4 regions of the Nocardiopsis sp. NPDC050513 genome follow, and region 2 is predicted to be linked to each of the others. Evidence: riboswitches for the same ligand, from Rfam matches in the RefSeq annotation. Region 2 holds a riboswitch; each other region holds the start of a gene.
The links. A riboswitch is a leader RNA that binds a small molecule or an ion and turns the genes downstream of it on or off. The one in region 2 is predicted to bind thiamine pyrophosphate.

Region 1: linked by a shared signal. The riboswitch ahead of thiD (bifunctional hydroxymethylpyrimidine kinase/phosphomethylpyrimidine kinase) and the one ahead of thiO (glycine oxidase ThiO) in region 2 are both predicted to bind thiamine pyrophosphate.
Region 3: linked by a shared signal. The riboswitch ahead of thiC (phosphomethylpyrimidine synthase ThiC) and the one ahead of thiO (glycine oxidase ThiO) in region 2 are both predicted to bind thiamine pyrophosphate.
Region 4: linked by a shared signal. The riboswitch ahead of ACIBFB_RS15195 (ECF transporter S component) and the one ahead of thiO (glycine oxidase ThiO) in region 2 are both predicted to bind thiamine pyrophosphate.

Annotation. Positions count from the first base shown of each region.
Region 1 is NZ_JBITHK010000002.1:363,888-366,080, reverse strand. It holds gene ACIBFB_RS04255 (alanine/glycine:cation symporter family protein) at 1-414, shown strand, start outside; gene thiD (bifunctional hydroxymethylpyrimidine kinase/phosphomethylpyrimidine kinase) at 576-1,379, opposite strand; TPP riboswitch at 1,368-1,466, opposite strand; gene ACIBFB_RS04245 (DUF368 domain-containing protein) at 1,505-2,193, opposite strand, start outside.
Region 2 is NZ_JBITHK010000018.1:80,726-82,918, reverse strand. It holds gene thiO (glycine oxidase ThiO) at 1-1,227, opposite strand, end outside; gene thiS (sulfur carrier protein ThiS) at 1-1, opposite strand, end outside; TPP riboswitch at 1,224-1,338, opposite strand; gene ACIBFB_RS25075 (Rv2175c family DNA-binding protein) at 1,458-1,817, shown strand; gene thiE (thiamine phosphate synthase) at 1,881-2,193, shown strand, end outside.
Region 3 is NZ_JBITHK010000001.1:261,003-263,195, forward strand. It holds gene thiC (phosphomethylpyrimidine synthase ThiC) at 1-945, opposite strand, end outside; TPP riboswitch at 937-1,050, opposite strand; gene ACIBFB_RS01105 (SOS response-associated peptidase) at 1,168-2,025, opposite strand; gene ACIBFB_RS01110 (hypothetical protein) at 2,036-2,193, opposite strand, start outside.
Region 4 is NZ_JBITHK010000007.1:246,474-248,666, reverse strand. It holds gene ACIBFB_RS15200 (ABC transporter ATP-binding protein) at 1-660, opposite strand, end outside; gene ACIBFB_RS15195 (ECF transporter S component) at 665-1,309, opposite strand; TPP riboswitch at 1,382-1,490, opposite strand; gene ACIBFB_RS15190 (transglycosylase domain-containing protein) at 1,703-2,193, opposite strand, start outside.

The sequences.
Region 1 (2,193 bases), on a different contig from region 2:
AACAGCGGCGACGGCTCGCTGCTGACCACGGACGCCATGACCACCGGTCTCGGCATGATCAGCCCCGGACTGGCCCCGGTGGGCACCTACGTCGTGGCGATCTCCGTCGCGGTGTTCGCGTTCACCACGCTGCTCGGTTGGGCGTACTACGGCGAGCGGTGCGTGGAGTTCCTCGGCGGCCGCCGACTCGTCCTCCCGTACCGGCTGGTGTTCATCGCGGTCATCTACGTCGGCTCGGTCGCCGCGCTGGACTCGGTGTGGCTGTTCAGCGACATCGCCAACGGTCTCATGGCGCTGCCCAACCTCATCGGTCTCCTGCTGCTGTCGCCGGTCGTGGTGGCCGAGACCCGGAAGTTCTTCTCCCACCCGGACTGGAAGAACCCGGACGCCGTCATGGAGGACGTGCGCAAGTAGCGCCCACCCCCAGGGGGTGGACGCGAGGAGGGGGACCGCGCCCGGCGCGGTCCCCCTCCGTGTGCGTCCGCCAGCGGCGGCGGGCAGCTGCCTCCACCGGTGGCCGTGCCGCTACCACGACTGGTGACTGTGCCTGCTACCACCAGAGGTGACTGTGCCTGCTACCACCAGAGGTGGAAATGGTGCACCGGTCCCTGGCCGCCGCCCGCGTCGATCTCGTCGGCGCGCCGGATCGCCTCGGTCAGGTACGCCTTGGCGTCCGCGACCGCGCTGGCCGTGTCGGGGCGCTGCGGCAGGAGCGCGGCGATCGACGAGGAGAGCGTGCAGCCCGTGCCGTGCGTGTTGCGGGTGGCCACCCGGGGAGCCCGGAACTCGACCGGCTCGGCGTCCCCGGAGACGAGGACGTCGACGCTCTCGTCCCCGGCCAGGTGGCCGCCCTTGAGCAGGACCCGGCGAGGACCCAGCTCCAGCAGGCGTTCGGCCTGGGCGCGCATCGTGGCCAGGTCGGTGGCCTCCGCCTCGCCCAGCAGGTCGGCGGCCTCGGGCAGGTTCGGCGTGATCAGGTCCGCGCGCGGCAGCAGGTGCGCGCGCAGCGCCTTGACCGCGGAGGCCTCCAGCAGCCGGTCACCGCTCTTGGCGACCATCACCGGGTCCACCACCACGTTCGGCAGCCCGTGGCGGGCGATCGCGTCCGCGACCGCCTCGGTGATCTCGGCCGTGGCGAGCATCCCCACCTTGACCGCGTGGATCGCGGCGTCGTCGAACAGCGTGTCCATCTGCCGGACCACGAACTCCACCGGGACCTCGTGGACGCCCGTCACTCCGCGCGTGGACTGCGCGGTCAACGCGGCGATCACGGTCATCCCGAACGTGCCGTGCGCGGAGAAGGCCTTGAGGTCCGCCTGGATGCCGGCGCCGCCGCTGGGGTCGCTTCCGGCGATGGACACGATGTTGTACGCGCTCATGGGCGTCCCTTCGCTAGTACGAACTAGAGCAGGTTCGACGGGTGTGTTCTCAGCCGGGGGAATCCCCCGGCACCCCGCGCCGTCGGGGCGGCGTCGCCCCTGACGTGGATCCGTGTGCTCCGACCCTAGTGGACCGGGGTGGAGTGGTGCTCGTGGGCGGTCCCGATCTGGGCCTTCTTGCGGTTCTCGTAGACGATGGCGGCCACGACGACGAGGAATCCGACCACCATGAGGGCCACCGTCAGCGGGACCTCGGTGGGGGGCAGGATCTCGCGCTCCTCGGTCTGCCACGGCCACAGGGCGCGCAGCGACCCCGCCATGAGGCCGGTCAGGACGACGAGGGTGATGTGGTGGTAGTTCTCCAGGAGGAACTGGAGGAGCTTCACGAACAGGGACAGGCCGGTGATCGCTCCCAGGGCGAAGGCCCCGATGAAGACCAGGTCGAAGTTCTCCAACGCGTCCTTGGTGGGCACGTACAGGCCGACCGTGACCAGGATGAACGAACCCGACACCCCCGGCAGGACGAGGGCGCAGATCGCCACGGCGGCGACGAGGAAGACGACCGCGGGGTGGGCGGGCAGGTTCGCGCCGGGCAGGCCCGTCAGCGCGAAGGCGACGGCCGCGAAGACCAGGGCGACGAGGTAGTGCCAGGCCCGCCACGGCTTGCCGGACCCGGAGTAGGGCACCCACAGGCAGGCGAGCACCAGCCCGAAGAAGACCGCGTAGGCGTACTGCGTGTGCTCCTCGACCAGCGGAGCGATGAGGAGCAGGGCCAGAACGAGGGCGCAGGCCATGCCGATGAGCGCCGGGACCA
Region 2 (2,193 bases):
CTGCTTCTCCCACGTGCTCGTGTGGCCGCCGCCCAGCTCGCGGTCGGCGGCGAAGGCGCGCGCGTACTCGGGCAGGGCGCCGCCGGTGAGGGCCTCGGCCATGACCTCCCCGGTGACCGGGGTCAGCAGGACGCCGTGCCGGTAGTGACCGCCGGCCAGGTGCACGCCCGGAATCCGGGTGGGGCCCAGGAGCGGTTCGTTGTCGGGTGAGCCCGGGCGCAGGCCGACGCAGGTCTCGGTGACCTCCAGTTCGGTCACGCCCGGGACGAGTTCGCGCGCGTCCCGCAGGACCTGCCACAGCCCCCCGGCGGTCAGCGCGGTGTCGTAGCCCATCTCCTCCTGGGTGGCGCCGACGATGACCTCCCCGTCCTCGCGCGGCACGAAATAGACGGGGAAGCCGCGGACCAGCCCCCGGACCGTGCGCCCGACGATGGGCGGCTCCCCGGCGGGCGGGCGCATCCGCAGCAGCTGGCCCTTGACCGGGCGCAGGTGCGGCACCGCCGGCCCGGGGACGGTGATCCGGTCGGTCCAGCAGCCCGCGGCCAGGACCACCTGGTCGGTGGGCAGGACGTCGCCGTCCGCCAGGCGCACTCCCAGGGGCGCGCCGCCGGGTCCGCCGTCGGTGACCTCCTCGGCCCGGTCGGCGAGCTCGGCCACGCCCGCCCGTGCGCCCGCCGCGGCCAGCGCCCGCAGCAGCAGCCGGGGGTCCACCGAGTGGTCGTCGGGGGCGTGCAGGCCGCCGCGCACGGACGGGGCGAGCATGGGCTCCAGGCGTCGGCACTCGCGGCTGGTCAGGCGCTCGCTGACGACGCCGATACGCCGCTGGAGGTCCTGGAGGTCGCCGAGGACGGCCAGGTCGTCGCGGTCGAAGGCGACGAGGAGCGTGCCGGTGGTGCGGTAGCCCACCCGCACGCCGCTCGCCCGCTCCAGCTCGGCGACGAAGTCCGGGTACATGCCCGTGGACCGGACGCCGAGTCCGACCAGCCGCTCCTCGCCGAACACCGCCTCGGTGGCGGGGGTGAGCATGCCCGCGGCGACCACCGAGGAGGCCCGGGCGCGCGAGGGGGCGCCGACGGGGTCGGGCTCGACGAGGGTGACGGACAGTCCGCGCTGGGCGGCGCGCCAGGCGGTGACCCGCCCGACGAGGCCGCCGCCGACCACGACCACCCGGTCGCCGTCATTGGTAGGACGACTCGCCTCGGAGCGGGGCTCGTTCGATGTGCGCATGGCGCTGGGTTCCACTCCCTTCGCCGGTATGACCCGGATCAGGTTCGTGCGGTCGGAGGCCGGATCAGCCTCCCTCTCAGCCGGGTCCACCCGGCTCCCGCGGGACGTTCACTTCCGCGTTCATCGTAGATCACCCCGGTTCGGGGGCGGTGACGGGGATCTCGCGGGCACGCGTCGGGCCCTCCCGGCGAGGGTGTCCGGGCCCCTCGCCGGTATGGCAGATTGGAAACGTGACACAACGCGAATCCGACATCGACGCACTGGTCGGCGAGTGGCTGACTCTCAGGGAGGCGGCGGCGCCGCTGGGCGTGAGCCCGAACCGGATCAAGCAGCTGATCCGGGAGAACCGGATGATGGGCGTCGTCCGCTCCGGAGAGCTGTCCGTTCCGGCCGCGTTCCTGGACGGGGACGACCTCGTCAAGGGTCTTCCGGGGACACTGGTGCTGCTCACCGACGCGGGCTTCTCCACCGAGGAGGCCCTGCGCTGGCTGTTCACGCACGACGACACCCTTCCGGGCACGCCGATCCAGGCCATGCGCGAGAACCGGGGCACCGAGGTCCGCCGCCGGGCGCAGAGCCTGGCCTTCTGAGGAGGCGCGCCGTCGGGGACCGTCCCTTGGGCGCTCCGCGGCACAGGCCCTAGGCTGGTCGGCGTGAGGACCAGCCACGGAACCAGCCTGCGCAAGCGCCTGGACGCATCCCTTCTGTACCTGTGCACCGACGCCCGGCGTGAGCGCGGTGATCTCGCCGAGTTCGCCGACGCCGCCCTGGCCGGGGGCGTGGACATCATCCAGCTCCGGGACAAGGGCCTGGAGGCGCGCGAGGAGATCGCCGCCCTGGAGGTGCTCAGGGAGGCCTGCGAGCGGCACGGCGCCCTGCTCGCGGTCAACGACCGGGCCGACATCGCCCGCGCGGTGCGCGCCGACGTCCTGCACCTGGGCCAGCGCGACCTGCCGGTCCCCATGG
Region 3 (2,193 bases), on a different contig from region 2:
ACCGAGGGAGAAGGTGACGTCGTACGCGCGCAGGATCTCGCAGAGTTCCTCGTAGTGGGTGTAGAGGAAGCTCTCCCTGTGGTGGGCCAGGCACCAGGCGGCCATGATCGAACCGCCGCGCGAGACGATCCCGGTGACGCGCCTGGCCGCCAGCGGCACGTAGCGCAGGAGCACGCCGGCGTGGACGGTCATGTAGTCGACGCCCTGCTCGGCCTGCTCGACGACGGTCTCGCGGTAGATCTCCCAGCTCAGCTTGGTGGGGTCGCCGTTGACCTTCTCCAGGGCCTGGTAGATGGGGACCGTGCCGATGGGGACCGGCGAGTTGCGCAGGATCCGCTCGCGGGTCTCGTGGATGCGCTTGCCGGTCGACAGGTCCATCACGGTGTCGGCGCCCCAGCGGGTGGCCCACACCATCTTCTCGACCTCCTCGGGCACGGAGGAGGTGACCGCGGAGTTGCCGATGTTCGCGTTGATCTTCACCAGGAAGTTCTTGCCGATGATGGTCGGCTCGGACTCCGGGTGCTTGCGGTTGACGGGGATGACCGCGCGTCCGATCGCGATCTCCTGGCGCACGAACTCGGGGTCCATGTGCTCGCGGGCGGCCACGAACCGCATCTCGGGGGTGATCGTCCCGGCCTTGGCGTAGGCCAGCTGGGAGACCGCTCCGTCGATGGGCTCGCGGGCGTCGATCCACTCCTGCCGCGTGCCGGGCAGTCCCCGGTGGACATCGATGTCGGCGGTGGAGTCGGTGTACGGACCTGACGTGTCGTACAGGTCGAAGTGGCTGCCGTTGCTCAGTTCCACCCGGCGCTGCGGGACGCGGAGCGTGAGACCGGCGGGGTCGTCGATCTCGCGGTAGACCTTCCGTGATCCCATGATGGGACCCGTGGTCACCTGGTGCTCGTCGGCGGTGGAACTCGTGGCGCGGCTGTCCGCAGCCGTCATGGCATGCCTCCCTACGTCGGAATTACCCGAACAGGTTCTGCGGTCGGCGACACCGTTGAGCCGCCCTCTCAGCCCGCCATGGCGCGAGCTCCCGCGGTATTCACATGTGCGCACGTCGGGGATGGGGTGAGCGACGCGCGTACGCCCCGTACGGGGCGCGTGGCCGTGTGGCCTCGCACACCATACACAGAGGTCCCCGGGCCGTGTCCAGGCGCCCCCGGGTCAGAAAAGTGTGTCCGGTCCGTCATCCTCCGTGCCGGGCACGGGGGCGAGGAGCCCGGGACCGTTGTTCTTGATGCTGTTGACGTCGGTGGACACCTCGTCGACCGCGAACCGGTCGACCGGCGTTCCGGCCATGACATGGGCCAGGTCGTCCGCGCCGGAGTCGGGGTCGAGCCAGGTCGCCCAGTCCCCCCGGGGGACGACGACGGGCATGCGGTCGTGGATGTGGGCGAGTTCGGGCGCGGCCCCGGTGGTGATGACCGCGCAGGTCCACAGCCAGGCCGCGGGGTCGTTCTCGTCGGCCTCCGGGTCGCGCCAGCGTTCGAAGATCCCGGCCAGGGCCAGCGGCTCGCGGTCGTCGTAGTGGACGGCGAACGGTTTCTTGGCGGAGCGCGCCTTGCGCTTGCGGTGCTGGGGGTCGGTCGCGGGCGAGGTGCCCGCCTCCGCGCGGCCGTCGGCTCCGATGAGCTGCCACTCGTAGTAGGCGTCGGCGGGCAGCAGGCACCTGCGGCGGCGGAAGGCCGCCCGGAAGGCGGGCTTGTCGGCCACCGTCTCGCCGCGGGCGTTGATCATCCGGTAGCCGACGTTGCGGTCCTTGGCCCACGACGGGACCAGCCCCCAGCGCAGGGTGCGCAGGTGGCGCGGCCCGGCCGGCTCGTCGTCGCCCCCGGCGCCGCGCGGCGGCGGGCCGAGCACCGCGTACACCGGCTTGCCCGGGGCGACGTTGTAGTCCGGCGGCAGTTCGTCCAGCGGGGGCCACGCCCGGGGGTCGGCCTCCTCCGCGATCGTCTCCTCGGGGAGGTCGAAGGCGAGCTGGAGCTCGTGCTGGTTCCGGGACTGGGCATAGCGACCGCACATGCGGACGATCCTAGGGGGTCCCGGCGGTGGCGTCGGCGCGTCGGCGGCCGGTCAGCGCCAACGGCAGTCCCCGCCAGCGGGCGACCGCGACGATGACGGCGGTCATCACGATCGCACCGATCCCCAGGGGCAGCACGGTGGCGAGCCCGTCGGCGCCGGAGTTCGCGA
Region 4 (2,193 bases), on a different contig from region 2:
CACCCGGTCGACCAGGTCCACGACGTCGGCCACGCGGTGCTCGACCAGGACGAGCGTCGCCTCGGTCTCGGCCAGGAGCCGGTGGAGCACGCCCCGCACCAGCTCGGCGCCGGCCGGGTCCAGGTTGGCGGTCGGTTCGTCGAGCAGCAGCAGGCGCGGGCGCATGGCCAGCGCCCCGGCGATGACCAGGCGCTGCTTCTCGCCGCCGGACAGGGCCCCGGTCGAGCGGCGCCGTCCGTACGGGAAGCCGACCTCGTCCAGGGCGCCGTCGACGCGCGGCCAGATCTGGTCCGGGTCCGTGCCCAGGTTCTCCAGCCCGAACGCGACGTCGTCCCCGGCCCGGGCCATCACGAGCTGGGTCTCGGGGTCCTGGCTGACCAGGCCGACCACGCCCCGACGCCGGTCGGCGGGTGCGCCGTCCACCAGGAGCGTGCCCTCCTGGTCGCCGCCGATGGCGCTGTCGGCGCCGGTGAGCCCGGCGAGCGAGTGCAGCAGGGTCGACTTGCCCGCGCCCGAGGCGCCGAGCAGCAGCACGCGCTCGCCGGGTTCGATGACCAGGTCGACGCCGCGCAGCGCGTGCGCCTGGCGACCGGAGTGGCGCCAGCCCCACCCGGAGAGTTCGACGCGCGCGCCGGGGCCTCCCCTCGTACGGGAGCCCACCCGGTCAGCCCTTGGCCGACGGGAAGGGGGCCAGCGCGCCGGTCCGGGCGAGCGCCGTGGTGATGAGGCGGGCGCCGACACCGGCGATGACGGCGGCGCTGGCGATGACGATGAGGCCGTAGGCGAGCTTGAACTCCAGCGGCCAGGCGACGTTGTAGGTGATGTTGTCGCGGATGGCGGGGGAGATCCCGGCGACGGCGGCGGCGAGCACGGCCACGCCCATGCCCCAGCGGCGGTAGCCGAAGGCGAGGAACACCAGTTCGGGCAGGATGCCCTGGAGGGTGCCGTCCAGGATCACCATGATCCCCCACTGGGTGCCGAGCACCGCCGAGACGGAGGCGGCGGCGATCGAGGTGAGCAGGGCGGCGCCGGGCCTGCGGATGACGAGGCCGCCCAGCACGCCGGAGATCAGCCACATGCCGTAGACGACGGCCTGTCCGGGCGGGAAGCCCACGAACAGCGGCGTGGTGACCGTCCACACGATGTTCCACAGCCAGAAGACGACGCCGATGGCGACGCCGATCACGGCGGCGACCACGATGTCGACCGTCCGCCAGCCGCGCAGCCGGGTGAGGACGTCCTGCCAGAAGCCGGTGTCGGTGGTGTCGGTGCTCAATTCCTGTCCCTTCGTCGGGTGACGAGGGGTCATGCGGCCAAGAGCGTCCCGGTGGTCGTGCGGCGCGCACCGGAGACGTACCGGTGCGCGGGAGACACGCCACCGGTGACGGTTCCTACGACTTCCTTCGCTGGCACTACCCAGATCAGGTGTGTAAGGGTCTGCGGCGACGGTGCCGCACTCTCAGCGCTCATGCGCTCCCCTGTCGGTTATGCACCATTATGCGGCACATACTGCCTGGCAGTGACACGCACCACCCCGGGCGCACCGGTGGTCCTGCCCGACCGGGGAGCGCCCACCGCGTCGGGTGAACGCCCGGATCCCAGGTCGCCGCGGCGTTCCCGTGTTCTCCGGCCCCCGTGCCGCGCCCGGCGCACCGTGTGTCCGGGAACACCGCGCCCACGGTCCTCACAGTCGTCCCGGGCCTCAACCGCCGGCGGATCCCTCGCTCCGTGTGCCGCCCTCGGCTTCCCCAGCACCGCCGAGACCGCCGACCTCCTCCGAGGCGTCCTCGTCACCTGCGTCGTCGGCGTCCCCGGTGCCGCTCTGACCGCCCTCGGACGTCTCGGCACCTCCAGCGTCTCCCGCTTCCGCGTCGTCCTCGGCCTCCCCAGCGCTCTCCGGGGGCTCAGCGTCGCCAGCACCCTCCGGGGAATCAGCGTTTCCAGCATGCCCCGAGGGCTCAGCATGCCCAGAAGTCCCACCCTCGTCGGAGGCCCCGGTCCTCTCGGCGGCCCCGGCACCGCCGTCTCCGCCGTCACCGGACGACTCGGCGTCCGGGTCACCGAACGCCTTCGGCGAGCCCGCGAACCCCTCCGCCGGGAGCGACGCGGTCGCCCCGCTCATCGTGTCCCGCCAGATCGGACCCGGCAGCGTCCCCCCGTAGACGATCCCGTAGTACCGGCCGCCGATGGTCA